Regions from separate parts of the Streptococcus sp. V919 genome, predicted to be linked through region 1. Evidence: predicted binding sites of a transcription regulator. Region 1 holds the regulator's gene; the other holds the start of a gene.
What was found. The regulator Rex, encoded in region 1, represses fermentation and respiration genes when NADH is low (regulators of the CRP and FNR family bind a similar motif). The targets are predictions, from matches to a motif close to TTGTGAANTANTTCACAA.

Region 1 (15,669 bases):
CTGTTACTAGAAAAGGAACAGCTGTATAGCTTGGAACCTTCTTCTCCAAGAAACGATTGATGATAGGGACAATCCCACACTCACAAGATGGGAAGAGAAACCCCATGAAGGTACCAAAAAAGATTCTCCCTAAACGATTTTTAGGGAGAAATTGATAAACTTTTTCAGGAGTGACGTAGACTTCAATAGCACCAGAGATAATGCTACCAATTAAGACGAAGGGTAAAGCTTCAATAATGATTGATAGAAAAATGGCACCAGCTTGTAATATACTTGAAGGCAGACTTTGAAAGAGATCCATCTATTTTTTCTTTTCTGCTTTTTCTGCTTTTTCTTTCTTTTCTTTGTCATCGGGAAATGTTACTTGTTTTAAATCAGGAAGTTTGGCAAACTCTTCGAACATTTTATCTAAGTCATCAGTTTTTGTAAATTTAACAGCCATAAGGCATACCTCGATTCTTTGTGTTACCTCTATTATACTATTATTTCTGGGAAATAGTTATATTTTATAATCAACTTCCTTTTTATCTTTATAAAGTTGAAATAAAGCAACAAATTAATGAAAACAAGCTTTCCTGCTTATGGTATAATAGTTTCATGGATAAAAAATATGAAAAAATTTCCCAAGATTTGGGTGTAACCTTAAAACAAATTGATACAGTCTTATCTTTGACATCTGAAGGTGCTACGATTCCCTTTATCGCTCGTTATCGGAAAGACATGACTGGTAGCTTGGATGAAGTGGCTATTAAGGCAATTATCGACCTTGATAAAAGCCTGACTGCTCTCAATGATCGAAAAGAAGCAGTTTTAGCCAAAATCAAAGAACAAGGTAAGTTGACTAAGGAGTTGGAAGAAGCTATTCTTTCCGCCGAAAAACTAGCAGATGTAGAAGAACTCTACCTTCCCTATAAGGAAAAACGTCGCACTAAGGCAACGATTGCGCGTGAAGCAGGACTCTTTCCACTTGCACGTTTAATCTTACAAAATGTATCTGACCTAGAAAAAGAAGCAGAATCATTTGTATGTGAAGGTTTCGAGAATCCACAAGATGCTTTAGCAGGAGCTGTTGATATCTTGGTTGAAGCTCTCTCTGAGGATGTCAACTTGCGTTCAATGACCTATCAAGAAGTCCTTAGACATTCTAAGATTACATCTCAACTTAAAGACGAGAGTCTAGATGAAAAACAAGTCTTTCAGATTTATTACGATTTCTCAGAAACAGTTGCCAATATGCAGGGCTACCGTACGCTTGCCCTTAATCGTGGTGAGAAGTTAGGTGTTTTGAAGATTGGATTTGAGCATGCAGTTGATCGTATCCAAGCCTTCTTTGCTGCTCGTTTCAAGGTTAAGAATCCTTATATAGACGAAGTGATTCAACAATCTGTTAAGAAAAAAGTATTGCCGGCTATTGAGCGCCGTATTCGTACTGAATTGACAGAAAAGGCAGAAGAAGGAGCTATCCAACTCTTCTCAGAAAACCTTCGTAATCTACTTCTCGTAGCACCGCTAAAAGGGCGCGTGGTCCTTGGATTTGACCCTGCCTTTCGTACAGGTGCCAAGCTTGCAGTTGTAGATGCGACTGGGAAGATGCTGACAACTCAAGTCATTTATCCAGTCAAACCAGCTTCAGCTCGTCAGATTGAGGAAGCCAAGCGTGATTTGGCTGATTTGATTAGCCAATACGGTGTTGAAATTATTGCTGTCGGAAATGGAACTGCCAGTCGTGAGAGTGAAGCCTTTGTTGCTGAAGTTCTCAAAGATTTTCCAGAAGTCAGCTATGTTATTGTTAGCGAAAGTGGTGCTTCTGTTTACTCTGCCAGCGAACTTGCCCGTCAAGAGTTTCCTGAGTTAACCGTTGAAAAACGTTCAGCCATTTCTATCGCTCGTCGTTTGCAAGACCCACTTGCAGAATTGGTTAAAATTGATCCCAAATCTATCGGTGTTGGTCAATATCAGCATGACGTTAGTCAGAAGAAATTGTCTGAAAGTCTTGATTTTGTGGTAGATACAGTCGTTAACCAAGTCGGTGTCAATGTCAATACAGCCAGTCCAGCTTTACTTTCACATGTCGCAGGACTTAACAAAACGATTTCAGAAAATATCGTCAAGTATCGTGAAGAAGAAGGAAAAATCACTTCACGTGCTCAAATCAAAAAAGTTCCTCGTTTAGGAGCAAAAGCCTTTGAACAGGCTGCAGGTTTTCTCCGTATCCCTGAAAGCAGCAATATCCTTGACAATACAGGAGTTCACCCTGAAAACTATACTGCGGTCAAGGAACTCTTCAAACGCTTGGACATTAAAGACCTAAACGAAGAAGCACAAGCTAAGCTCAAATCTGTTTCTATCAATGATATGGCTCAGGAGCTAGACCTTGGTCAAGAAACACTTAAAGATATTATTGCTGATCTTCTCAAACCAGGTCGTGATTTCCGTGATTCTTTTGATGCGCCAGTCCTTCGTCAGGATGTCTTAGATATCAAGGACTTAAAAGTCGGACAGAAGCTTGAAGGTGTTGTCCGTAATGTCGTTGACTTCGGTGCCTTTGTTGACATTGGTATTCATGAGGACGGTCTCATTCATATTTCTCACATGAGCAAGAAATTTATCAAGCATCCAAGTCAAGTCGTATCCGTTGGGGATTTGGTAACTGTTTGGGTGCAGAAAATCGATGTCCAACGTGAAAAAGTAAATCTGTCGCTCCTTGCACCAGATGACTCTAATGAATCTAACTGATTACGTTAGGCAAGTCTCTTTAGAAGACTTTGGAAAACCATTCAATCATCAAGCTCAATGGAATACTCGTCTGCGGTCGACAGGTGGACGATTTTTCCCGAAGGATGGGCATTTGGATTTTAATCCTAAAGTCTATCAAGAGCTAGGGTTAGAAGTTTTTCGGAAGATTGTCCGTCACGAACTCTGTCATTATCATCTATACTATGAAGGTAAGGGTTATAAGCATAAAGATATAACTTTTAAAGAACTGCTAAAAGAAGTGGACGGTCTCCGCTTTGTACCTCCTTTATCAAGTGCTCGTCAAAAACCAGCTTTGGTTTATAAATGTCACTCTTGTGGCCAAGTCTATCAAAGAAAGCGTCGAATTGATACCAAACGTTATCGATGTGGTCTTTGTCATGGAAAACTTATCCTACAAAATCCGCCTAAGGACTGATGCAGGGTGTTTTAGTTCATGTTATACTTATTTCAAGAATACCGAAAGAGGTACAAATCATGAATAAAAATTTTTATAAAATGAGACGAAATCGTATGATATCAGGAGTTCTTGCTGGACTATCTGATAGATGGGATCTTGATGTGACACTGGTGCGCTTCATTTTTGCTATCTTTACAATCGCAAATTTTGGACTCGGGATCATCATCTATATCATGATAGCCTATATCTTGCCAACCAAGGAAGATATCGAAGCAGACATGTACGAAACAGGCCCACGCAAAATAAAACAAGCTGAACCAATCGATGATGATAAAGGTTGGTTTTGGTAAACCGCTTTACCTTTCATAAAAAATCAAACCCTTGTAATTACAAGGGTTTTTCTTTTGCTTAAAAATTTGTGGTAAACTAATAGTAGTTGATTTCAAAAAAATATCTCTATCTTACAAAAATGTAAGATTAAAGCTCCAAATGTAAGGTTATGTTATGGAACCAACTCTTTTTTTAGAGTACACTTATATCATAAAGATAAAGGAGCGAAACTATGAAAAATATTTTACAAAAGAAACAAACAAGTAAACCGAGTTCTAAGGATATCGAGCGAGTTGAGCTCGGCATTCAAATGATGCAGGCTCAGTTTCAATTAATGGGATATTAAAAAGGAGATTATCATGACACTATTAGATGTAAAACACGTTCAAAAGATTTATAAAACTCGTTTTCAAGGCACCCAAGTAGAAGCTCTGAAAGATATTCATTTTACTGTAGAAAAAGGTGACTACGTTGCCATCATGGGTGAATCTGGTTCTGGGAAATCAACCCTACTCAATATTCTAGCTATGCTTGACAAGCCAACGCGTGGACAGGTCTTCCTAAATGGAACTGACACAGCTACCATTAAAAATTCTGAAGCCTCAAGCTTCCGACGTGAAAAGTTAGGCTTTGTCTTCCAAGACTTCAATTTGTTAGATACGCTTTCTGTTAAAGACAATATCTTACTCCCTTTGGTATTGTCTAGAAAGCCTATTACAGAAATGATGAAAAAATTGGTGGTGACTGCTGAAAATCTTGGCATCAATCAATTGCAGGAGAAGTACCCTTATGAAATTTCTGGGGGACAAAAACAACGGGTTGCAGTTGCACGCGCCATCATTACAGAACCAGAAATTCTCCTTGCGGACGAGCCAACAGGTGCCCTAGACTCTAAATCATCTGCAGCCCTCCTTGATATCTTTGATCAGATCAACGAGCAAGGGCAAACCATTCTCATGGTGACCCACTCAACAGCAGCAGCTAGCCGTGCAAAACGTGTTCTTTTCATCAAGGACGGCATTCTTTACAATCAAATCTACCGTGGTGAAAAGACTGATCGTCAGATGTTCCAAGAAATCTCTGACACCTTGACTGTAATGGCAAGTGAGGTGAACTAGTATGTTTCGATTAACCAATAAGTTGGCCATATCCAACTTAATCAAAAACCGCAAACTCTATTATCCTTTTGCTCTGTCTGTCATTTTGGCAGTCACGATTAGCTATCTCTTTTACTCCCTAGCCTTTAATCCAAAAATTGTGGATTTGCGTGGTGCATCCGCTATTCAATTTACTCTACAACTAGGGCTTGTCGTAGTGACACTTGCATCTGCCATCATCGTGCTTTATGCCAACAGCTTTGTCATGAAAAATCGATCCAAAGAACTGGGTGTATATGGCATGTTGGGCTTAGAAAAGCGTCATTTGATTGGTATGACCTTCAAGGAACTCCTGATTTTTGGGCTTGTAACAGTCACTGCTGGTATTGGGATTGGTGCCCTCTTTGATAATCTGATCTTCGCATTATTGCTTAAACTTGCAAAGATGAAGGTAGAGTTAGTTGCAACTTTCCAATGGTCCGTAGTGCTTTCAATTCTTCTAGTATTCGGTTTTATCTTTCTAGTCATTGTCTTTCTAAACGCTATACGTATCATTCGTATGGATGCCCTCCAACTCTCTCGTGAGAAATCAAAAGGTGAAAAGAAAGGGCGTTTCCTAGTCCTTCAAACTTTAGTAGGGCTAATTACACTAGGTGGTGGCTACTATCTAGCACAAAGCGTAAAAGACCCAATTTCAGCAACCCTCACTTTCTTTATTGCCGTCATGTTGGTCATAGTTGCGACCTATCTTTTATTCAATGCGGGTATTACAGTTTTCTTGCAGTTGCTCAAGAAAAACAAGAGATACTACTACAAACCAAACAACCTCATTTCTGTTTCGAATCTTATCTTTCGTATGAAGAAAAACGCTGTCGGTTTAGCAACCATTACCATCCTTTCAACCATGGTTTTGGTCACCATGTCTGCAGCAACCAGCATCTATAACGGATCTGAAAATATAAAAAATATTATGTATCCTCACGATTTTGATGTTAAAGGACAAAATATAGAAGTTGAGGATTTAGACCAACTATTGACTCAATATGCTAGCGAAAAGAACTTAACAATTAGCAATAAAGACGTTCTTAGCTATGCTAGCTTTGGCCTTTCTAATCAAGATGGAACAAACTTAACTATCTATGAAAAAGGGAAAACTAATGTATTGCCAAAGACAGTTTTCCTAGTTTTCGACCAAAAAGATTATGAAAAAATGACTGGACAAAAGCTAAATCTTTCTGGAAACGAAGTAGGACTTTGGGCTCGAAATGATCAACTTAAAGGTCAGAAAGCAATTAGTCTGAACAATCAGAATTATACGGTCAAGCAAGAAATACAGCAAGATTTCCTCAGAGATCATGTTTCAAACCAGTACGTTCTCTTGGTTTCGGATTATAACTATCTAGTTGTACCAAATATTCAAAACTTTTTGGATCAGTACCAAGATTCTGCTATCTTCAATCAGTTCTACGGTGGTATGGATGTAACTGTAAGTCTAGAGGAACAGTTAAAGCTAGCTGATGATTTTGATGCGTATGTGAACAACTTTAGTCATAATCTCCAGAGAGAAGATGCTATGGTTTATGGGGGTAATGGTGCAAGTGACGCAATTGCCCAAATGAATGCTCTCTTTGGAGGAATTCTCTTCATTGGTATTTTCCTCTCTATCATCTTTATGATGGGTACAGTTTTAGTAATCTACTATAAACAAATCTCAGAAGGTTATGAGGATCGTGAACGCTTTGTCATCCTGCAAAAAGTTGGCTTGGATCAAAAACAAATCAAGCAAACCATTAACAAGCAGGTCTTGACTGTTTTCTTCCTCCCTGTAATCTTTGCTTTCCTACACTTGGCATTTGCTTATCATATGTTAAGTTTGATTCTTAAAGTCATTGGGGTAGTAGATACAGCTATGATGTTAAGTGTAACACTTTCTATCTGTGGTATCTTTGCTTTAGTTTATGTACTAATCTTTATGATAACTTCAAGAAGCTATCGCAAAATTATCCAATTATAAAAAAATACCTCGATGATTTCGAGGTATTTTTATGTTTTAAATGCTAAACAACTGTCCAAATAGATAAGTAACACCCATGGTCAAAAGGCCAATACAAAGGTTCCGAATCATAGCTGTTTTAGTGGGAGCTTTTCCAAGTTTGGCACTTGTATATCCAGTGACTAGAAGTGAAATTGCTACAATAATAACAGTAGCAGGGATTCGATAGTCACTTGGGAAAATAGTTATTGAAAGCATTGGCGGGAGACTTCCGAGGACAAAGGAAATAAAGCTAGATGCTGCAGCATGCCATGGATTGGTGAATTCTTCATACTCGATACCATATTTTTCCTCGACTAAAGCTTTTAGTGGATTTTTCAAAAAAGCTTTGTTAACTAATAGTTGAGCTGAAGTTTCACACTCACCATTTTGAAGATAGGCTGCGTAGAGTGATTTTTTAGCAGCATCCATATCTTTATCCAAAAGTAGTTGTTCGCGGGCTACAGCAGCCTCCTCAGTGTCTTTTTGAGTAGATACGGATACATACTCGCCACCAGCCATAGAAAAGGCACCAGCAAGAATTGCGGCTAATCCTGAGAGGAAGATAATCCAGATATTAGTTGTAGCACTGGCAACCCCGATAACAACCCCAGCAATAGAGATAATTCCATCATTTGCACCCAGTACACCAGCACGCAAGATATTTAAACGACCGGCAAAGTTTGAATCGATTTCATGTGTAATTTCTGACATAGTTTTCTCCTTTCTAAACATTATAAAGTATAGGAGCAGTGAAGACAAATATTTTAAACTATCTGAAAAAAGTTCTACAATTCTAATAATAGCCATAGCTATTTCTTATGCCAATATATAACAAAGTTGTATTTGTAACTGAACGAATTAGGTGATACAATGAACCTAATGAAATCTTTGGAGGTCTAAATATGACTCGTGAATTTAAATTTGAAACCCTACAATTGCATGCAGGACAAGTGGTGGATGCCACTACCAAGTCTCGTGCTGTACCAATTTACCAAACAACATCTTTTGTATTTGAAGATACACAAGAGGGTGCAGAACTCTTTGCTCTTCAAAAGGCTGGTAATATTTATACTCGTATTACCAATCCTACAACTTCAGCCTTTGAAGAGCGTATCGCAGCTCTTGAAGGTGGTGTAGGTGCACTTGCAACTGCGTCAGGTATGGCAGCTATTACCTACACAATTTTAGCTCTAGCCCACGCAGGAGACCACGTCGTTGCAGCATCAACCATCTATGGTGGTACCTTTAACCTCTTGAAAGAAACACTTCCTCGTTATGGAATCACCACAACTTTTGTTGATATTGATAATCTAGAAGAAGTAGAAGCAGCTATTAAAGACAATACAAAACTTGTATTGATTGAAACCTTGGGAAATCCTGTTATCAACATTCCTGATATCGAAAAAATCGCTGAAATTGCTCATAAACACCAGATTCCTTTGGTTGCAGACAATACTTTTGCAACACCATATCTTATCAATGTCTTTTCACACGGTGTTGACATTGCAGTTCATTCAGCAACTAAGTTTATCGGTGGTCATGGTACTACAATTGGTGGTGTCATCGTTGATAGTGGTAAGTTTGACTGGGCTGCTTCAGGAAAATTCCCTCAATTAGTCTTAGAAGATCCAAGCTACCACAATATCAGTTATACTCGTGATGTTGGTGCTGCAAGCCTTTATCGTTGCTGCTCGCGTGCAATTGCTTCGCGATATGGGAGCTGCGCTATCACCATTTAATTCATTCTTGCTCTTACAAGGTCTTGAAACTCTTTCTCTTCGTGTTGAACGCCATGTTCAAAATGCTGAGAAAATCGTTGATTTCCTTGTGAACCATCCAAAGGTTGAAAAGGTCAACTATCCAAAACTTCCAGATAGTCCTTACCATGCCTTGGCTGAAAAATACTTACCAAAAGGTGTTGGCTCAATCTTTACTTTCCACGTTAAAGGTGGAGAAGCAGAAGCACGTAAAGTGATTGACAACTTGAAAATCTTTTCGAACTTAGCCAATGTAGCAGACGCTAAATCATTAGTAGTTCACCCTGCAACTACAACACATGCTCAGTTGTCAGACTCTGATTTAGAAGCAGCAGGAGTAACTAAAAATCAAATCCGTCTCTCAATCGGTCTTGAAAATGTCGACGATTTGATTGAAGATTTGCGACTAGCGCTTGAAAAAATCTAAAAATAACTAGTTTTTATCGAATTAAGGATCCTTCTCACGAATAATAAAGTGAGGAGGATTTTTATGTATAGTATTTCATTTCAAGAAGATTCACTTTTACCAAGAGAGAGACTAGTAAGAGAAGGAGTAGAAGCACTCAGCAACCAAGAATTACTGGCAATATTACTAAGGACAGGAACGAAACAAGCCAATGTTTTTGAAATAGCACAGAAGGTATTAAATCAGCTAACCTGTTTAACTGACCTAAAAAGAATGAGTCTACAGGAATTGCAGACTCTATCGGGTATTGGACGTGTTAAGGCTATCGAATTACAAGCTGTTATCGAATTAGGCTACCGTATCCATAAAAGGGAAACAGTGGAAATGGAGAGTATTCTTAGCAGTCGTAAATTAGCTAAAAAGATGCAGGCTGAGCTTGGAGATAAAAAACAAGAGCACCTAGTGGCGCTCTATCTGAATACTCAAAATCAAATCATTCACCAGCAGACTATTTTTATCGGGTCTGCCACGAGAAGTATTGCAGAACCGAGAGAAATTCTCCACTATGCCCTAAAGCACATGGCAACATCTGTGATTCTGGTTCATAATCATCCATCTGGGGCTGTCATGCCAAGTAGAAATGATGACCATGTTACGAAGCTTGTTAAAGAAGCTTGCGACTTAATGGGGTTGGTCTTATTGGACCATCTAATTGTCTCACATTCCGATTATTTTAGTTACCGCGAGAAGACAGATATGATATAAAAAAACCTGTATATGATACAGGTTTACAATTCATTGACAACATAGTCGAAAAGTGTTTTATCTTTTGGGCGATTTTCAAAGAGAAATTCAGGATGCCATTGAACACCAAGATAGGGGAAGCCGTCTGTAGTTGTCACAGCCTCGATAATGCCATCTTTAGGATCATGAGCTACAACCTTAAGATTAGGAGCTAAATCTTTGATGCTCTGATGGTGGAAAGAATTGATATGAGAGATTTCGCCATAGATTTCTCGAAGAACAGTATCTGGTTCGGTGACAAGCCGCTGAGTGGTGTATTCAGCGGAACTATCCTGCCAATGATCTTCGATATCTTGATAAAGAGACCCGCCCATGGCTACGTTAAAAAGTTGAGTACCACGACAGACAGAAAAAATTGGTTTATTTTGCTTAATTGCTTCTTTAATGAGGGCTAACTCAAAAATATCACGTTGAAGGTGGTAGTCGTCGCTATCAATAGTTTTTGGCTCACCATAGTATTTAGGGTCAACGTTTTGTCCACCAGTTAGAATAAGTTTATCAATTAAACTAATGTAGTAACTGGCCATTTCTTCATCACCAATCGGTAGGATAATGGGTATACCTCCAGCTTTCTTAACTCCTTCAACAAAGCCTTTTGAAGCATAACTCATCATAAGCTCATCATCTGGATGCGGGGTTTCATTTCCTGTAATCCCAATAACTGGTTTATTCATAAATATTTACACTTTCTAATCCTCTTTACGCATGAAATAGAGGAGGGTTTGAAGTTCGCTTGTAAGATCGACATACTGAACAACTACGTCTTTAGGAAGATGTAGGTGAACAGGAGAGAAACTGAGGATACCTTTGATGCCAGCATCAACCAAAAGTTCAGCAACTTCTTGAGATTTAACACTAGGAACAGTAAGAATAGCAGTTTTAACATCACTACCCTTAATTTTGTCCTTTATTTGTGAGATTCCATAGATCGGAACACCGTCAGGAGTTTTGGTACCAACCTCAGGATGATCATCAAGGTCAAAAGCCATGATGATTTTCATCTTGTTGCGCTCATGAAAGCGGTAGTGGAGGAGGGCATGACCCATATTTCCAATACCTACAAGCATAACATTGGTAATAGAATTATCATTTAAAAGATCAGCGAAAAAGTTCATGAGCTTTTTGACATCATAGCCAAATCCACGACGTCCAAGTTCTCCAAAGTAAGAGAAGTCACGACGAACAGTGGCAGAATCAATTCCAATTGCTTCTGCAATTTGTTTGGAATTGGCTCTTTCAATTTTCTCGGCATTAAATCTTTTAAAAATACGGTAATAGAGAGAAAGTCTCTTTGCTGTTGCTTTAGGAATAGCAGACTGTTTTTCTTTCACAAAATCACAACCTTTCTATCTACTATTTTATAGAAAGCTTGTGAAAAATGCAACAATAACGAAAAAAAACTAAGAAAAAATCTTAGTTTATCTTAGTTTCGTGGTAAGTCCTTAAAAAGCGGTAGAGATTACCTAGAAGTCCCTGATAAATTTCAACTCCATCATGTGTTAATGAAGTAACAAGAGTAGTATCAGGAAGGGTTACACAACCCGATAGAGAGAGCATAAGAGCTTCATAGTCTTCATATTCTTGCACACGCTCTACTTGATAGGAGTCCTTGTAAGTTAATCGAAACATAATGACCTTCTATCTTTCGCTTTTTGTAAATACGCCACGTTCAACCAGGCTATCCATCAAGAAGTAAAATTTTTCTTGGTGGATGTGAGTTTCTTCTGATTTGAAGATATCAACCAAACGTAGACCAAATTTATCAGTGATGTTGATTTTTGCGCCTGTTAAGTCTTTGTTAATAATAATCTTAAGTTGGAATCCCTCTCCACTATTTGGTACTTTTTCAAGAAGACGCGTTAATTCATAGTTACCAACTTTAGTTTCAAAAAAAGTATTATCTTTAAGCGTAAATTTTTTAACAGTTGGACTAAGTGTGTAATCGTAACGGCAATTTTTTAATTTAATCGTTTGTTCGAATGCCATTGAGTTATCCTCCAATAATTTCTTTAATTTTTTTGACAAGGGTTAACATTTCTTGTTCTGTGTTTTGAGGTGAAATGCTGACGCGAACAGACTCATGTAAGCGAGGCGAGTCTTCTCCATAAAAAGCCTTAAGAACATGACTAACTTGAACTACACCAGCAGTACATGCTGAACCAGTTGAAATAGAAATACCTTCAAGGTCTAAACGAAGTAGCAGTAGGTCGTTGCGTTGTCCTGGAAATCCAATATTGAGAACATAGGGAAGTTGTTCTTTTCCCTGATTTAGATAGTAGTTTGTTCCATCCATTTCCGCTAGAAATGTTTCCTGTAACTTTTGAACTTTTTCGAAGTTAGTCTCTATATGTTCAATATCGTCCTTAAGTGCCGCTACCATCCCAATTATTGCAGGAAGGTTTTCTGTTCCTGCTCTTTTTTTCTGTTCTTGATCTCCACCGTGTAGGTAGGAATCAAAATCAGTGGTAGCAGCATAAAGGAAACCAACGCCTTTGGGACCATAAAATTTATGTGCAGAAGCGCTAAGAAAATCAATTCCTAATTCTTCAGGGAGAATCGTTAATTTACCGACTGCTTGAACTGCATCAACATGATAAACAGCAGAATGATTTTTTAGCAGCTCACCAATCTCAGCAATCGGTAATAGAGTCCCTGTTTCATTGTTTGCAAACATAGTTGAAACTAAAATGGTATCTTCACGAAGAGCATTTTTGACTTGTTCTGCTGTAATTTCTTGATTTACAGGTTTCAAAATAGTTACTTCAAATCCGAAATTTTCCACCAGATATTCAATTGGTTCAAGCACAGCGTGATGCTCGATAGCAGTAGTAATAATGTGTTTTCCGCGATTCTGATGACGAAGACAGTAGCCGATAATAGCTGTATTATTACTTTCTGTACCACCAGAAGTGAAGAAAATGTGTTGGGGCTTTGTACCTAGTAAACCTGCTAATTCTTGACGGGCTTCACGTAATAATTTACCTGCTTGTCGCCCATGGCTATGAATACTAGAAGGGTTTCCATATGTTTCTTGCATGACTTGGGTCATTGCTGAGATAGCTGCAGATGACATGGGTGTCGTAGCAGCATTATCCAAATAAATCAAAAACTCACCTAATTTCTATTTAAACTTAAATAGTGGACTAACTGGTTTTCTTTCATGAATACGAACCATGGCATCACCAATTAATTCGCTTGCTGTAATGTATTTTACATTTTTTGGTTTTTTACTTTCTGTTACTACAGAATCTGTAACCAAGATTTCTTTGATATTAGCTGCATCAAGCAATTCTGCAGCGCTGTCAACGAAAAGTCCATGACTTGAAACTGCATATATTTCAATTGCACCATCGCGTTCTAAGATTTTAGCAGCTTCAGAGAAAGTACGACCTGTATTTAGAATATCATCAATCAAGATTGCTTTCTTACCTTCAACCTCACCGATAATATATCCTTGGCTACGTTCAGAATCATCTTGAGCATAGTCGATGATAGCAATCGGTGCATCAAGATACTCAGCGAGGCTACGGGCACGTTTTACGCCTGAATTTTTAGGACTAACAACAACCACATCTGATCCAGTCAAACCTTTTTCGCAGTAATGTTTAGCAAAAAGGGGAATTGTGTAGAGGTTGTCAACAGGAATATCAAAGAAACCTTGAACCTGAACAGCGTGAAGATCAAGTGTCAATACACGACTAACTCCGGCTTTAACCAACATATTTGCAACAAGTTTAGCTGTAAGGGGTTCGCGAGAAGAAGCGATACGGTCTTGACGAGCATAACCAAAATAAGGCATGACAACATTGATTGTATTTGCACTAGCACGAACACAGGCATCAACAGTGATTAAAAGTTCCATCAAATGATTGCTAACTGGATAAGAAGTAGACTGGATGATATAAACATCATACCCACGAACACTTTCTTCGATGTTAACTTGGATTTCACCATCTGAGAATTGACGTGATGATAATTTTCCAAGTGGAACACCTGCAGCATCTGCGATTTTTTGAGCAATTTCATGGTTTGATGAAAGTGAAAAAAGCTTCATATTCTTTGTATCTGACATTGATAAACCGTCCTCTATAAACTACGTGAATCAGCAAAAGCAAACAATTTTAAAACAAGTGTTTTCTGTTACAGATTCTAATATTTTTTATCTCTTTTATTTTATCAAAAAAAGTTGATTATTTCAGGATTTTTTCATATTTTCTATAAATCGTACTAATTTTGAAGGTGCTTTCTTGTATTCGATATCATTTGCCTGTAAAAACTCCTGAAAATCAAGACTTCCCTGGTCTCCATTTTCGACTTCCAGCTCTAATTCATAATCAACAACATCGAAGTAGGTACTTTGATCTAGTGCCATAAGTCCGATAGAGGTCTCTTTCTCATAACGAACAGTGGTTAAACAACCTAAAACAACCCATCCACTTGGTGAAACACCTCGATTTGAAAGTTCTTCTAAAATCATACCCTGGGGAAGTTTGCATTCCTCTAAACATTTCTTTGCCTCTTCTAGAGTGAGAGCTTGATTGTATTCCATATTGCCTACAGCTTGAGGAATTTTTATAGTTAATTCAGCGCTATCTTCAAAAGTCCGAATACGCATGGCTATCTTATTGCTACGTAGCTTATAGTCACAAGTATCTAAGTAGTAGTTGTTTTGCGTAATAGGAGTAATATCCGAAAAATATTCTTTTAATTTTATATAGTCTTCTTTCTTTAGAAGAGTTTTTAATTCTATTTCTAAATGTTTCATTTTGAGAACCTTTTATTTTGTTTGAAAGCGATTTATGGTATAATAATAACTGTATTTATTGTATATGATTTTTAAATGAAAATCAAAGAGTAAATGAATATTGTAGCTAAAGAGGGGTGAATCTATAAAATCTATGATTACTGAATGGGAAGAATTTTTAGATCCTTACATTCAAGCTGTTGGCGAGTTAAAAATAAAACTACGGGGGATTCGAAAACAGTACCGCAAACAAAATCGACATTCACCAATTGAATTCGTAACAGGGCGTGTGAAACCTATTGAAAGTATCAAAGAAAAAATGGTTCGTCGTGGAATAACCTATGACACGCTTGAACAAGATTTGCAAGATATTGCAGGTTTACGTGTCATGGTTCAATTTGTAGACGATGTGAATGAGGTTGTATCTATCCTTCGTAAAAGACAGGATATGAGAGTTGTTCAAGAACGTGATTACATTACTCATCGAAAGGCATCGGGTTATCGTTCTTACCATGTGATTATTGAGTATACGGTTGATACGATTTACGGTGCAAAAACCATTCTAGTTGAGATTCAAATTCGTACTTTGGCAATGAACTTTTGGGCTACAATCGAGCATTCTCTCAATTATAAATATCAGGGAGATTTCCCAGAAGAAATCAAGGAAAGACTTGAAATTACAGCTAGAATTTCTCACCAGTTAGACGAAGAAATGAGTAAAATACGTGCTGATATCCAGGAAGCCCAAGCGCTCTTTGATCCTTTGCACAGAAAATTAAATGACGGGGTAGGAAACAGTGACGATACCGATGAAGAATACAGGTAAACGAATTGACCTAATTGCCAACCGTAAGCCTCAGAGTCAGAAAGTTCTATTTGAGTTAAAAGAACGATTAAAAAAGAATAATTTTATCCTGAATGATAAAAATCCAGATATCGTCGTCTCTATTGGTGGAGATGGGATGTTACTGTCTGCTTTCCATAAGTATGAAAACCAACTGGATAAGGTTCGTTTTGTTGGGGTTCATACGGGACATTTAGGTTTTTATACGGATTATCGTGATTTTGAGTTGGACCAATTGGTTACAAATTTACAGTTGGATAATGGAGCTCAAGTTTCTTATCCACTCCTTAGTGTAAAAATATTTCTCGAAAATGGTGAAGTCAAGTCTTTCCGAGCACTAAATGAAGCTAGCATTCGTCGAGCGGATCGAACTATGGTTGCTGATGTCATTATTAACCATGTTCCCTTTGAACGTTTCCGTGGTGACGGCCTAACGGTTTCAACGCCGACAGGAAGTACAGCTTATAATAAATCACTTGGTGGAGCAGTACTGCATCC
Region 2 (15,669 bases), on a different contig from region 1:
CACCCCAAACTCCACTACCGAAATAGGCATTGTTCAAGTACATGGTTAGGATTTCCTTCTTGCTATATTTTTTGGTCAATTCCAAAGCTAAGAAGAATTCTTTGGCTTTTCTCTGCACAGTTTGGTCTTGCGAAAGATAAGCGTTTTTCGCTAACTGTTGGGTAATTGTAGAACCACCACCCGAACGACCAGCTGTTAGGATAGCCAGGAAAAAGCGTCCATAGTTAATTCCACTATTTTTATAGAAACTTCTATCTTCTGTCGCAATAACAGCATTCTGCAAATCTTCACTAATATCCGAAAGTTCGACATAGGTCCCTTTTTGGCCTGATAGAGCACCTGCTTCTTTTTCTTCTCTGTCAAAAATCAGAGTACGTGTTTTTAAAGCGTTTTGTAAGTCTGTAACATTCGTCGATTTTGCTAGCGCAAATAGATAGACCCCAACAAAAAGGCTGGCACTTAGTCCTATAATCAGAAAGATCTTTGTCAGATGATAACGGCGCCAGAATTTTCGAATAGGACCAACTGCCCCAGATTTTTTTCGCCCAGCTCTTGAACGGTGTAAATTACTAGACTCGTTACCTTCATGTTCAACTTCGTTAGTCTCTGTTTCTTCAATTTCAGATTCTTCTTTCTTAAATAAAGAAAGAAATTTTTCAAATAATGTATCTAATTTCATGCGTTTATTTTATCATCTTCCCCATAGGAAGACAAGAATTTAGCTAGTTCCCCTGTCCAAATAAACTAATTTTTGTTACAATATCTGTATGAAATTTACCTTTACTATCCCTGAGTCTCTACCTGAAATGACAGTTAAACTTTTCCTGGAAGAGCAACTGTTAATCCCTAGAAAAATACGTCATTTCTTGAGAGTTAAGAAACATATCCTTATCAACAAAAGAGAAGTTCATTGGCACCAGGCTATCAAAGCAGGAGACGAATGCCAATTAATTTTCGATGAGGAAGATTATCCTACAAAAGAAATTGCTTTTGGAAACCCCAAACTTGTAAAAGAAATCTATCAAGACCAACATTTAATTATCGTCAATAAACCCGAGGGCATGAAAACACATGGGAATCAGCCCGATGAGATTGCTCTTCTCAATCATGTTAGTGCCTATGTTGGTCAAACTTGCTATGTTGTCCATAGACTAGATAAAGAAACTAGTGGTCTCGTACTATTTGCTAAAAATCCGTTTATATTACCTATTCTAAATCGACTATTAGAAAACAAAGAAATTTCCCGAGAATATTGGGCTCTAGTTGACAGAAAAATCGAGGCTAAAGAACTTGTCTTCCGAGATAAAATCGGTCGCAATCGACACGACCGTAGGAAACGGGTAGTGGATCCAAAAAATGGTCAATACGCCGAAACCCAAGTAACTCGTTTGAAACAATTTCAAAACAAAACCAGTCTCGTTCAGTGTAGATTGAAAACAGGACGTACTCATCAGATTCGAGTTCATCTAGCTCACCACGGACATCCAATTCTTGGAGACCCTCTCTATAACCCACATTCAAAAGTTAGCAGACTGATGCTACACGCATTCAAACTATCCTTCGTCCACCCTCTAACTTTAAACAAGTTAAGTTTTACTGCGCTATCAGATACATTTGAAAGAGAATTAAAACAAAATGGATGATAAAACCATCCATTTTTATTATAAGCAAAAAAGCAAGACCAGTTGGTCTTGCTTTTATCGACTCAAAAATTATTTAGCGATTTTAGCGAAGTATTCAAGAGTACGTACAAGTTGTGCAGTGTATGACATTTCATTGTCGTACCATGAAACAACTTTAACCAATTGTTTACCGTCAACATCAAGAACTTTAGTTTGAGTTGCGTCAAACAATGAACCGTAAGACATACCTACGATATCTGAAGATACGATTGGATCTTCTGTGTAACCGTATGATTCGTTTGAAGCTGCTTTCATAGCTGCGTTCACTTCATCAACAGTAACATTCTTTTCAAGAACAGCTACCAATTCAGTAACTGATCCAGTTGGAGTTGGAACGCGTTGTGCAGATCCGTCAAGTTTACCGTTCAATTCTGGGATTACAAGACCGATAGCTTTAGCAGCACCAGTTGAGTTAGGAACGATGTTAGCTGCACCAGCACGAGCACGACGAAGGTCACCACCACGGTGTGGTCCGTCAAGGATCATTTGGTCACCAGTGTAAGCGTGGATAGTAGTCATCAATCCTTCTACAACACCAAAGTTGTCTTGAAGAGCTTTAGCCATAGGAGCCAAACAGTTTGTAGTACATGAAGCACCTGAGATAACTGTTTCAGTACCGTCAAGAACGTCGTGGTTAGTGTTGAATACAACTGTTTTAACGTCGTTTCCACCAGGAGCAGTGATAACAACTTTCTTAGCTCCACCTGGGTGCAAGTGTTTTTCAGCAGCTTCTTTCTTAGCAAAGAAACCAGTTGCTTCAAGAACGATTTCTACACCGTCGTTAGCCCAGTCGATTTGTTCTGGATCACGTTCAGCAGAAACTTTAACGAATTTACCGTTAACTTCGAATCCGCCTTCTTTAACTTCCACAGTTCCGTCGAAACGACCTTGAGTTGTGTCGTATTTCAACAAGTGTGCAAGCATAACTGGATCTGTAAGGTCGTTGATACGAGTAACTTCAACCCCTTCTACGTTTTGGATACGACGGAAAGCAAGACGACCGATACGTCCGAAACCGTTAATACCAACTTTAACTACCATTAGTGATTTCCTCCTTATGAAAATCATGAAAATTTTATTGTGAAAAGAGTAACTTGAATCACTACAAATCACCTTTCAACGTTATTATTATATAACTATTTAAGCTAAATTGCAAGTACTGGCCTTGATTTTCAAACTACTTTCTTTTTAATACCGTGCTCCCCCTATTCATAGCGTAAAGATTCCACTGGATCCATTTTGCTAATCTTACGTGCTGGGAAGAAGGCTGAACCATAGCCAAGAAAGAAAGCAAAAACCAAAGTCCCTAAAATAGAGAGAAGATTTAATTCAAAAACTTTAGAGATTGATGGATAGAAATGGTGAACAATAACATTCGCTAGACTGCCTATCCCTTGAGCAATGATGAAAGCTATAAACAAGGCGATTCCTACAATCCAAAGAGCTTCGTAGATAAAAATTCCTTTCACATCTCCATTTTGATAGCCAACGGCCTTCATGACACCGATTTCCTTAGAACGTTGCATGATATTGATATAAATGATGATGCCTATCATAACTGCTGCCACCACAATCGCTTGTGAAGAAAGCACAATCAGTAATCCCTGGATAACACGAATAAAGGTAATCACAATATCAAGAACAGCCTGTTGAGAAAGAACTGTATACTTCTTATTTTTCTGCAATTCTTCTGTTATTATTTTCGTACGTGATGGGTCTTTAAGTTCTAAAATAAAATAGGATACGGCCTTTGTGAATTCAGCTTCTTTTAAAATCGTTTCCATCTGCTTGGAAGCCATAAAACTATTACTATCTTCTGCATCATCTTCATCATTGATTACACGCACAATATGAGTTTGAAAACCTGCCAATTTGCTACCTTCAGCAGCATTTTCTACAATGGTTGCCGATACTGGTTTTCCAATAACATCACTAGCTGTCAGATTGTTCCCTGTTTGTTCATTCCAATTTTTGAGCAAACTCATCGGAATCGTTAATCCCTGTTCGTTAACATCCGTATAAAGAGAGCCTGCTAGCACTTTTTCTTTTTCATTGCTAGTAACAGAAATACTTGTATCTTCATACAAACTCACGACCTGAGCATAAGAAGGCAGGGCTTGGCTAAAATCCACTTCGTGTCCGTCTATGCTCATCTTTGACATGGTCATACCAAAAGGACTCTCTAGATATTTAATATTTTCTTTCCCAATCGTATCTGTGATATAGTTCTTATCTTCTTGGTTTAGAAAACCTCTTCCAGCAACGCTTGAATTCAGTGCAATCTGAACTTGGGAAGGGAGCTTACCTCCGTTGGTATTTTCATCAATCATCGAAATCAAGGCATTCCCAAGACCAAAAGAAATCAACACGCCTACAAAACCAATCGAGGTCGCTACTGCAATCAACAAGTTACGCCACTTTCTTTCCATAAAATTACTTAAAGAAAGTTTGAATTTATTTTTAAAGGATAATCCTTTATTTTTTGACTTCTTCAACGACTTCACCATCCTTCATTTTGATAATTACATCTGCATATTCAGCTACTTCTGGGTTATGAGTCACAATCAGTACTGTTTTCCCAGATTTGGCCAAACTTTTAAATACTTCTAATACCATTTCTTGAGATTGAGAATCCAGCGATCCTGTTGGTTCATCAGCTACAATCATATCTGGTTGATTTACCAAAGCACGTGCAATTGCTACACGTTGCTTTTGCCCACCAGAAAGCTGTTTAACATTTTTAGCCATAAAAGGTTCCATTCCTAAACTGACTAGTTGCTCTTGAGCTATCCTTGTCATTTCTTTATCGGATAAATCTTTGACATAGAGAGGCAACTTAACATTGTCCAAAACAGACTGGTGAGGAATGAGATTGAAGTTTTGAAATACAAATCCAATATTATCTTTACGGAATTGAGTCAATTCAATCTCTGATAAATCCCTGAGAGGTTCTCCTTTAAAAGCTAAAACTCCCTCATACTCTCTATCAAGACCACTGATAATATTTAATAGACTGGTTTTGCCGCAGCCTGACGGACCATAAATCGCTGTAATTTTCCCATCAGCAATCTGCAGGTTAATATTTCTTAGAGCCTGCTCTTTATGTTTGCCGTCCAAAGCGTAAAATTTTGAAATATTTTTCATGGATAAAATGGACATTATAATCTCCTTTAATCACTTGTGTTATCGTGTATCGATACAAACTATATTTATCTATCAGATTCAAAAGGAATCAAAGAATTCCTCTCTCTTTTTTACGAATTCATTGTAACAAAAAAATGACATTTCCCCAATGACAGAAATGTCACTCCTATAAACCATTTAACGATATCTTTCTAGGTCCTCGGCCCATTCATTATCTAAACTAACGAGTAACTGCTCATTACCAAACATCCTTGCCATCATTTTTGCTTCTTCATACTTTTGTTTGGCTGTATCATAATCCGTCTGAATATAATATTTCCACTCCACCATCAAGACAATCGGTTGTTTTTGAAAATCTCGTGTTTTTTGCCCTATTTTATTTAACGTTTCAACTGCCCTCTTAAAATAATGAAACAGTCCCATAATTTCTATACAAGCTAAAGAAGCTAACAAGGAATCTCTAAGCAAGTCCAAACAATCGAACTCTATCTTATCAACCTGAGAACTTAGTTTGTCATAAAAACAAAGAATGGTTTCATGCTCAGATTCTTTTATCTCACCCACATTTAAACCATCCATTAACTGACAGTTGAAATACAGTCTCAATTTCAAAAGGTCCTCAACTTTATATACATCTCTGGATAGTAAGTCTTGAAGACCGCCCTCAATCACACTGCTTCCGTATAAGGAATTACTAGTCGCTCTCACTTCATCTATAGCTTGAAGACAATCCACTAGTACTTTCTCATCACTTGGCAAATCATCATAAAAACATTCAAAAATCTCATCAAAATATTCTTCCTTCTGTTCCTGTAACTCTTTGTCTCCATAGTCAGGATGATGAAGAAGAAAGTATTTTAATTCTTGGTAACGCTTGGGTAATTCCTTATAGTCTGGCATCAAGACATAAGATGGAATGCCTAGCCTATCCGCAATGTATTCTAGTGTTTTTATCGTAGGACGAAATTCTCCTTTTTCGATGCGGACCAACTGACGAACTGACAGTTCTGACTCATCTCCACAAAAAACTGGACGACTAAGTCCTTTCCCCTCTCTAAGAAGTCTTACCTTTTCCCCTAAATCATTCATCTCTTACATTTCTCTCTCAGCTCGATACAAAAACTTTGATAGTCAAACAAATATATACGCTTATTATAACATTTTTCAATAAAATGTACAAAAAAAGAGACAGGATTACTCCTGTCTCTAGGCTGATAATCTATTATTTACGACGTCCTGGACGTTCTGCATAACCATAGTAAGCATCTGCCATGATTTCTTCCATGTCAGCTACCATTGGTAAGCGTGGGTTTGCAGGTGAACATTGGTCTTCATATGCAAGCAAAGCAATTTCATGCAAGCTATCTTTCCAAGTTTTTTCATCAATTCCTTGATCCTTGAAGTTCATCTTAATACCTACTGCAACACCAAGATCGTAAACTGCTTTGGCATAAGCTTCAACTGCTTCTTCTGGAGTTGAGTGAGGCAAGCCAAGCATTCTAGCAATATCTTGGAATTTTTCGTCAGCTTTCCAGTAGTTGTATTTAGGCCATGTAGTAGTCTTAGATGGGCGAGTACCGTTGTAGCGGATAACGTATGGAAGCAAGATTGCATTTGTACGTCCGTGAACAGTATGGTGAACAGCACCAATCTTGTGGGCCATTGAGTGACTCATACCAAGGAAGGCATTAGCGAAGGCCATACCAGCCATTGTAGATGCATTGTGCATTTTTTCGCGAGCTTCTGGGTCAGCTGTCTTAACTGATTTTTCTAACCATTCAAAGACAAGCTTGATTGTTTGAAGCGCGATACCATCTGTATAATCGTTAGCGAAGTTTGAGGTGTAAGCTTCAGTAGCATGAGTCAACACGTCCATACCTGTATCAGCAGCGATGAAGTCAGGAACTGATTCAACCAAAGCAGGGTCAACAATCGCAATCGTTGGTGTCAATGAGTAGTCAGCCAATGGATATTTACGGTTGTTTTTCTTATCAGAGATAACGGCAAATGGTGTTACTTCTGAACCTGTACCTGAAGTTGTTGGGATACCGATGTACTTCGCTTTCTTACCAAGTGATGGGAAGCGGAAGGCACGTTTACGGATATCCATGAATTTTTGAACCAAGTCACGGAAGTCGATTTGTGGTTGTTCGTAGAAGAGCCACATTACTTTAGCAGCATCCATCGGTGAACCACCACCAAGAGCGATGATTGTGTCTGGTTCAAATGCTCTCATCACTTCAGTACCACGTTCTACAGTTGTGATATCTGGATCTGGTTCAACATCTGAGAAGACTTGGACAGTTACACGGTTGCTACGTTTGTTCAATTGGTCGATAATACGTTGAACGAAACCGAGTTTTTCTATAGATTTGTCTGTAACAATCATAACGCGTTCAATATCTTCACATGTTTGAAGGTATTGGATAGAATTGCGTTCGAAGTAAATTTTTGAAGGAACTTTAAACCATTGCATATTATTTCTACGTTTCCCTACTTTCTTGATGTTTAGAAGGTTGATTGCACTCACGTTATCACCGACTGAGTTGTGTCCATAAGAACCACATCCAAGTGTCAATGATGGAATGAAGGCATTATATACGTCACCGATACCACCGAAAGTAGATGGAGAGTTCCAGATAATACGCATTGCTTTGATTTCTGTACCAAAGCGTTTAGCAAGAGCTTCATCTTTTGTATGGATAGCTGCTGAGTGACCAAGCCCATTGAACTCAACCATTTGACGAGCTTTTTTAAGTCCATCTTCAGTATCTTCAGCTTTCAATACTGCAATGACTGGTGAAAGTTTTTCACGAGTCAAAGGCTCATTTTCTCCAACTTCTGCACATTCTGCAGCAAGGATATTAGTTTCTGCTGGCACTTTGAAACCTGCTTGTTCTGCAATCCATGTTGCTGGTTTACCAACGATGTTTGCGTTTAGTTTAGCACCCGCACAGTTTTTGCTGTTAGCTTTCACACCGAAACAGAATTCTTCAAGAAGAGCTTTTTCTTTCTTGTTTACAAAGTAAGTGTGGTAAGATTTGAATTCTGCAACAAATTCATCATAAACTTCTTTATCAATGATAACTGCTTGCTCAGACGCACAAACCATACCATTGTCAAATGATTTAGACATAACGATGTCATGAGCTGCTTGACGGAGGTCAGCTGATTTTTCGATATAGGCAGGAACGTTTCCAGCACCTACTCCAAGAGCTGGTTTACCACATGAGTAAGCAGCCTTAACCATGGCATTACCACCAGTAGCAAGAATAGTTGCAATACCATCATGATTCATAAGAGCAGCTGTTGCTTCCATAGATGGTTCTGTAATCCATTGTACACAGTTTTCAGGAGCTCCAGCAGCAATCGCAGCATCACGAACAATTTGAGCAGCGTGTGCAGAAGATTCTTGAGCAGATGGGTGGAAAGCAAAGACGATAGGATTACGTGTCTTTAATGAGATCAATGCTTTAAAGATTGCTGTAGAAGTTGGGTTTGTTGTAGGTGTAACTCCACAGATAACCCCAACTGGTTCTGCAATTTTAGTCAAGCCAGTAATTGGATCATCTTCGATAACTCCAACAGTTTTAACACCGCGCATGTTGTTTACAACGTGTTCACAGGCAAACAAGTTCTTTGTAGCTTTATCTTCAAATACACCACGTTCTGTTTCTTCGATTGCATGTTGAGCAAGAATTCCGTGTGCATCAAGTGCTGCAACAGATGCTTTTGCCACGATATAGTCAACTTGTTCTTGGTTCAACTTACGCATTTCTTCAAGTGCAACTAAACCTTTTTGTACCAAACCATCTACGTGCTTCTCTGCAGCAAGTTGTCTTTGTTCAGGTGTTACAGTTTTTTTATCAGCCATATTTTCCTCCATAGCCATCAAGGGTTAAAATCCTTTGTTAAATTTTTCACAAGTTTATTATAACTCTTTTTTTATACTTTGTAAACAGTTTCATAGATATTTCACAAAGAATTTTCATTTTATTGTGAATTTTTTATCAAACTATTGTTTTTATGCACTCTTTTATCAAACTTTGTGAAAATATTATTGAAATTATTTTATTTCACAAACTTTTTTATGGTATTTTAACACAAAAATCAAGGAAGCGCTTTCCTTTCATCCTGATAAAAAACCTCCTTATCAGGAGGTTATTGTGCTTGTTGGAAGAGCCCTTGTTTAAAGTCGCCTTCATAGACAACTTCTTGCTCTGTAGTCAGTTTTCCTTTTCCTTCAGCTTGGCCGTTAACAAAATCACCTTCATAAACCCAGCCATCCTTTGCTTGGTAGGTACCTTTACCGTTAAATGCTCCATTTTTAAATTCACCAGTATAAGTGTCGCCATTTGAGAAGGTCATTGTGCCTTGACCATTCATCTTTCCACGGACGATGCTCCCATCGTATACAATTGAGTCACCATCTAGCTTTAGGACCCCTTGCTTGGGCATATTCCCTACAAATACAAAAATTGCACAAAGAACTATGACTACTACCGTCGCAATTTCTAAACGAGGACGCGTTATATAGACACTGTATTTATCATAGAGTTTTTTTAAATTATCCATTTTTTGCCTCATTTTCTAAACGTGATAGCCATGCTTGGCAACCAGCTAAAACTCGATCATAAGTTTCATTGAAATCACCTGTATACCATGGATCTGGAACACTTTCAGAAGCGAACGCTTCTATCTTGTGCTGTTGTTTTTGAGGACACATTCGAGTCAAGTCAAGGAGATTCGATTCGTCCATACCAATGATATAATCAAAATATTCAAAATCATCCTTAGAGATTTGTTGTGATGTTTTTGATGAATCATAAGGAATACCGTGAGTTTTAAAGATTTTCTGAGTTCCTTTGTGAATTGGGTTGCCGTGTTCCCAAGAAGAAGTTGCTCTACTCTCAATCTCATATTCATCGGTTAAAGATTTCATCACAAATTCTGCCATAGGACTCCGGCAAATATTACCAAGGCAAACAAAAACAACTTTTTTCATCATTGTCCCTCATCTTCATAGAAAAAGGGGTATAAGATCAACCCCGTTTTATTCTTCAATCGCACTTTCACCGTCGATGACTGTACCTTCTGATGTAACAGCTTCTTTCAATGGCAAGACTGATTTGATTGCTCCGAGTTCAAAAGTCAAGTAAACTCCGTCTACATCAAGTACGATCGTTCTGTTTTCGGTATCAACTTCATCTACTGTACCGTATAAACCACCGATAGTAATGACTTCATAACCTTTTTGAAGTTTATTGAGACTCTCCATGCGTTTTTCAGCTTGTTTCTTTTGAGAACGTTGCATGAAGAACATCAAGCCGAACATCAAAACAAGCATAATCAAGAATGTTAAATTCCCACCCATTATTTTTTACTCCTTTGTAATTCAGATAAAACTACTATATCAAATTTCACTTGTTTTTACAAGATTATACCCTGGTTTTGGGACAATAAAAAACCAGAGCAAAGCTCTGATTTTTCTTACTTCAAGTTGTTTACAATTTCAACTAAGTTTTCAACTGTAAATCCATATTCTGCTAAAACTTTTGAAGCTGGAGCAGACGCACCAAAGGTATCAATACCGAGAACCGCTCCATCAAGACCGACGTATTTATACCAGTTTTGGGTTGCTCCCATTTCGACTGCTACACGGCGACGAACTGCATTTGGTAAGATTTCTTCTTTGTAAGCTGCATCTTGTGCATCAAATACATCTGTAGATGGCATGCTGACTACGCGAACTTTTCCACCTTGGCTTGCCAATTCTTTAGCAGCTGCAACAGCTAGATTCACTTCTGAACCTGTTGCAATCAAGATAGTGTCAAAGTCTGCTGCATTTTCATAGACAACGTAAGCACCTTTTGCAACCTTCTCGAAGTCTGTTCCTTCCTCAACAGTCAAGTTTTGGCGAGTCAAGACAAGGGCAGTTGGTGTTTTCTCACTCTTCACTGCGAGATACCAAGCTGCTTGAGTTTCACGCGCATCTGCTGGACGGAAAACGTTGAGGTTTGGAATCGCACGAAGGCCTGCCAAGTGCTCAATCGGTTCATGAGTTGGCCCATCTTCACCAACTGCGATTGAATCGTGAGTAAAGACATAGGTTACAGGAAGACCTTGTAGGGCTGACAAACGAACTGCCGCTTTAAGGTAATCTGAGAATACGAAGAATGTTCCGCCATAAACACGAAGTCCACCATGAAGAGCCATTCCGTTCAAAACAGCTCCCATTGCAAATTCACGAACACCAAATTGGATATTACGGTTCAAGCGATTTGCATCGTCCTGAAGTCCGTCAGTTTTGATGTAAGTCATATTTGAATGAGCAAGGTCAGCTGATCCACCAAGGAAGGTTGGCAATTTAGCAGCTACTACATTCAAGGCATCCTGGCTTGAGTTACGAGTCGCTTGAGAGAAACCATTTTCTAAAGCTGGGAAGTCTTCTGGAGTCAATTCAACTGGATCGAGTCCTTCGATGATGGCTTCCACTTCTGCAGCCAATTCTGGGTGAGCTTCTTTATAGTCTGCAACTAGTTTTGTCCATGCTTCATATGCTGATGCACCACGGTCCGCAACATTTTGTTTGAAATCAGCATAAACTTCTGCTGGAATTTCAAATGGTTCGTAGTTCCAACCAAGTGCTTGGCGAGTTGCTGCAGTTTCATCCGCTCCAAGAGGAGCGCCGTGTACAGCATTAGTCCCTTGTTTGTTTGGAGAACCATAACCAATAACTGTTTTCACTTCGATTAAAGATGGTTTTCCTGAAGCCTTAGCTTCTCCAATAGCAGCATGAATAGCTTCTAAGTCTGTCCCATCTTCTACCAATGCTGTATGCCAACCGTAGGCATTGTAACGGTCACGAACACTTTCTGTGAAGGAATCTTTTGTCTCACCATCCAAGTTGATATCATTTGAGTCATAAAGAACAACCAACTTGTCAAGTTTTTGCAAACCTGCATAAGATGCAGCTTCACTTGAGACACCTTCCATCAAGTCACCATCTCCACAAATAACATATGTGTAGTGGTCAAAGATGTTATAACCTTCGCGGTTGTACTTAGCTGCAAGGAAACGTTCTGCTTGTGCAAAACCTGTCGCAGTCGCAATCCCTTGTCCTAGAGGACCTGTTGTTGCATCAACTCCTGCTGTATGACCAAATTCTGGGTGACCTGGTGTTTTAGAACCCCATTGACGGAAGCTCTTCACTTCATCCATGCTCACATCTTCAAATCCAGAGAGATGAAGAAGGGCGTAGAGGAGCATTGACCCGTGACCAGCTGAAAGAATAAAACGGTCGCGGTTAATCCAGTTTGGTTGAGCTGGATTGATACGAAGTTCTTTAGTGAATAGGCTGTAAGCCATCGGTGCAGCTCCCATAACCACCCCTGGGTGACCTGAGTTCGCCTTATTGATAGCGTCAATACCTAGAAAACGAATCGCATTAACAGATAGATTTGACATAGAATTTCCTTTCTCTTTGAGGTGATAAGTATACCACTTATCCTATTTTACTATTATATGAAAAAATACCTAGAATAGCAATAAAACAATTTACTATAAAATGACTCAGCCGATTAGATTAATTTCTGGTCGCTTGATAGTAAGGCAAGAATTTTTCAAAAGCCCTATCCAGTTCATCTAAAATCTTATCTAGAGTTTCTTCATCAGTCACTGGAACATCAGCTTTTATTAATACTTTGCGAATCTCTTGGTTAGATAACTGTTGTCTCAAAAGTTGTCTATTCTCCTCAGTAGCCTGCACTCTATAACTCTCATCGTTTTTCTGAACCCAATAATAGATTCCCTCAACCACTGGCACATCCAAAACTTTAGCCTGTTTTGATAAGGTAGCTTCATCTTTCTTTCTCTCTATAAAACTAACTTCTAAAGAGATTCCCCAATTATTCTGACTTCCATACAAGCGAAGAGCCATCATAGGTTCCGCAACTGATCCTTCTGCCTGTAAATAAGCCCAAAAATGAGGGCGAAGACGTTGAGCTTGATTCATCCATTGACTGGTTGGGTGTAATTTCCAATCGGAATGCCTAGCTTGAAAACATTCAGCTAGGTGAGTAAATGACTTTCGTGCTCCCTGCCCTTTGCTACGCATTGATAACATTTTATCTCTTTCAACTCCTGCTTTGTCAGGGTTCCGGTACTGTTCTCCTTGATAAGCAAGATAATCTTTGATTTCTTTCATTTGATTCCTTCTTTAGTTAGAAAAAAATCAGGAAAACCTGATTTTTCATTTATCTTATTCAGTATCTACGACAACATAACGATTTGGTTCGTCACCTTCAGAGTAGCTCGTTACACCTTCCATTCGCGAAATGATACGATGGATAATTTTACGCTCGCTACTTGACATTGGATCTGTCATCTGACTACGACCTTCTTCCAAGACACGTGTAGCCAATTTCTGTGCGTAACTCTGCAAAACTTCTGCACGATGTTCCACATAGTCATTCACATTGATCGTGATGTAGAAAGTTTTTGAATAACGATTGTAAAGGTAATTTTGCGCTAGAAGTTGGAGAGATTTCAAAACCTTACCGTGGTAACCGATAATACGACCCGGCTCATTTGTATCGATTTGCATGTTGATAGAACGACGGTTAGAAGTACTAGAAATAGTTCCCTCAACATCCATATCATCAATGATTGCTTGAACATAGTCCGTCACTTCTTCAACAACCTTTTCTGTGTCGTAAGTCGGCTCAACTTTCAAACCAAGGTTTTCTAAATCACTACCTTGCTCTTCGTCACCATTTTCTTGAATTTCTTCAGGTTGCAATTCTTTTAAAACAGCAATGTGCCCTGTTTCCTCTAAAATAGTGCTTGCTTCCTTATCATTTTTCAGAATTTCAGCCTTGACTTCTTCAGAAATTTCTTGGCCTTCTTCTTCAATCTTCTTGATAGCTGCAACTACATGTCCCAAATCGACTGTTGCTTCACTGACTGTTTTAACTGGATCGTTTTGATCATTAATTTCTTTTGGAACACCTTTGATAGCCTGTTGATTTGCTTTTACAACAGTTGTCTCACTAATTGCTTCGATATCAACTTGAGCTGGTTTCTTTCCGAAAAGTCCAAAAAATCCTTTTTTCTCTTTCGAAATAACCTTGATATGAGCTTTCATTCTCGGAATATTTAATTCATTCAATCCTTTTTGGATTGCTTCTTCAACAGTTGAACCTGTAAATAATACCATTATCAGATTTCTCCTTACTTTTTCTTTTTCTGTGCTTTCTTCAGAGCTTTTCTTTTCTTAGCTTCTAGATCTCTCTTAGCCTTCACATCCGCTTCACGCTCTTCAATGATTTTGAAAGGATTGTTCAGTAGGTAAGTTTGCAATACTTGATAAGCGTTTGAAACCGTCCAATAAAGAGCAACACCGCTTGGTGCAGACATTGCAAAAAAGAAGATGATGACAGGCATTCCATACATCATAGCTGTCATTGCACCATTTTTTTCAGGCAAGGCTTTGTTTGAAAGCCAACTACTGAAGAAAGTGAACAGGGCAGCTAAAATTGGCAATACCAAGGTCGTGTCAACTCCACCTAGATTGAACCACAAAAAATGGCCAGTCTTCAAAAAATCAACGTACGATAAGGCTTGGAAAAGAGCCAATAGAATTGGCATTTGAATCAAAAGTGGCCATAATGATGCAGACTGCTTAATCCCTAATTCTTTAAATAATTTACGTGTTTCCTGATCTAGTTTAGTACGACTTTCCATATCGCGACCAGGATAACGTTCGCGCAATTCCTTTATTAGCGGTTGCGCTTCTTGCATTTTTCTGGATGCCACCATTTGCGTTTGAAAGACCGGTAATAAGATTGTTCGAATCAAGACTGTGAAAATAATGATCCCTAAACCAATACTTACATTAAAGGACAAAAAACGAATGGTTTCAGCAAAAAAATAAACAAGTTTACTCCAAACATCTGACGAATCAGCAGAGACTTCACTAGTTGCACAAGCAGTCATTACCAACAAGGACAAACCTAACAAACTAGTCAATTGTAATTTCTTCTTCACTCCTATTTCCTTCCTGGTATATCTTTGCTAATTTCAAAACATGAAGTAAGTTTTTTTCGATTTCTGCATATTCTAAAGTTTCAACGCCTTTTCGAGCAATAACAACAAAGTCTACATTATCAACTATCTGGTTACTATTTTCAATCAAAACATGACGAATTCTTCTCTTGATTTGATTTCTTGTTACAGCATTTCCTAACTTCTTGCTAACTGATAACCCTACTCGAAAATGTTGTTGCTGATTCTCTAACCGATAAATAACAAATTTTCGATTAGCTACACTTTTCCCCTCTTTAAATATGGCGTCAAAATCTTTCTCTTTTTTTACACGAAAGCTTTTTCTCAAAAATCATACTCCATCTAATAAAACTATTACTATTATACCATAAAATTTCAAAAAGCCAATCATGGCAAGGTTTCGGGCTATTTGTGCCATAAAAAATGGCCATTTAAAAAATGAATGACCAGAATTCAGCGAAAATTTACTACTGTTTTCAAAATCAAAAACAAAAGTCACTCTTACGAGTGACTTTTGTCGGAGATTATTATGAAAAAGTTTAGGATTCTATTAAATAAAGTTAGGAGGTCTTTATTTAATGATTGTAGTATATACCGTTTTCCTTAAATTGAACTTAAAGCTTCACTTTTTTCTCTAATTTTTAAAGCTATGGATTGGAGCAGGAATCTGACCCCCACGAGAAATAAAATCAACAGATGATGCTTTGTTTACTTTCATAACTGGAGCAGTTCCTAAAAGACCACCAAACTCGATCATATCCCCTTCTTTACCTTTAGG

Region 2: the regulator Rex is predicted to act here: its motif matches at 8,735-8,752, upstream of adhE (bifunctional acetaldehyde-CoA/alcohol dehydrogenase).

What each region holds. Positions count from the first base shown of each region.
Region 1 covers NZ_JBTHHY010000001.1:547,765-563,433, reverse strand. Annotated here, with positions in the region: gene ACXYSK_RS03000 (permease) at 1-301, opposite strand, end outside; gene ACXYSK_RS02995 (SPJ_0845 family protein) at 302-442, opposite strand; gene ACXYSK_RS02990 (Tex family protein) at 598-2,736, shown strand; gene ACXYSK_RS02985 (SprT family protein) at 2,723-3,172, shown strand; gene ACXYSK_RS02980 (PspC domain-containing protein) at 3,232-3,504, shown strand; gene ACXYSK_RS02975 (ABC transporter ATP-binding protein) at 3,844-4,602, shown strand; gene ACXYSK_RS02970 (ABC transporter permease) at 4,604-6,595, shown strand; gene ACXYSK_RS02965 (VIT1/CCC1 transporter family protein) at 6,632-7,327, opposite strand; partial or broken gene ACXYSK_RS02960 (O-acetylhomoserine aminocarboxypropyltransferase/cysteine synthase family protein) at 7,519-8,800, shown strand; gene radC (RadC family protein) at 8,864-9,544, shown strand; gene ACXYSK_RS02950 (gamma-glutamyl-gamma-aminobutyrate hydrolase family protein) at 9,568-10,257, opposite strand; gene ACXYSK_RS02945 (redox-sensing transcriptional repressor Rex) at 10,273-10,914, opposite strand; gene ACXYSK_RS02940 (DUF4649 family protein) at 10,997-11,212, opposite strand; gene ACXYSK_RS02935 (DUF1831 domain-containing protein) at 11,222-11,569, opposite strand; gene ACXYSK_RS02930 (cysteine desulfurase family protein) at 11,574-12,689, opposite strand; gene ACXYSK_RS02925 (ribose-phosphate diphosphokinase) at 12,705-13,655, opposite strand; gene ACXYSK_RS02920 (CYTH domain-containing protein) at 13,779-14,348, opposite strand; gene ACXYSK_RS02915 (GTP pyrophosphokinase) at 14,482-15,153, shown strand; gene ACXYSK_RS02910 (NAD kinase) at 15,137-15,669, shown strand, end outside.
Region 2 covers NZ_JBTHHY010000003.1:96,017-111,685, reverse strand. Annotated here, with positions in the region: gene pbp2a (penicillin-binding protein PBP2A) at 1-679, opposite strand, end outside; gene ACXYSK_RS08475 (RluA family pseudouridine synthase) at 768-1,643, shown strand; gene gap (type I glyceraldehyde-3-phosphate dehydrogenase) at 1,713-2,723, opposite strand; gene ACXYSK_RS08465 (ABC transporter permease) at 2,888-4,189, opposite strand; gene ACXYSK_RS08460 (ABC transporter ATP-binding protein) at 4,158-4,841, opposite strand; gene ACXYSK_RS08455 (helix-turn-helix domain-containing protein) at 5,004-5,915, opposite strand; gene adhE (bifunctional acetaldehyde-CoA/alcohol dehydrogenase) at 6,049-8,700, opposite strand; gene ACXYSK_RS08445 (MORN repeat-containing protein) at 8,988-9,401, opposite strand; gene ACXYSK_RS08440 (low molecular weight protein-tyrosine-phosphatase) at 9,394-9,831, opposite strand; gene yajC (preprotein translocase subunit YajC) at 9,880-10,200, opposite strand; gene tkt (transketolase) at 10,317-12,293, opposite strand; gene ACXYSK_RS08425 (hypothetical protein) at 12,412-13,032, opposite strand; gene jag (RNA-binding cell elongation regulator Jag/EloR) at 13,087-14,043, opposite strand; gene ACXYSK_RS08415 (YidC/Oxa1 family membrane protein insertase) at 14,058-14,873, opposite strand; gene rnpA (ribonuclease P protein component) at 14,848-15,219, opposite strand; gene ACXYSK_RS08405 (PFL family protein) at 15,526-15,669, opposite strand, start outside.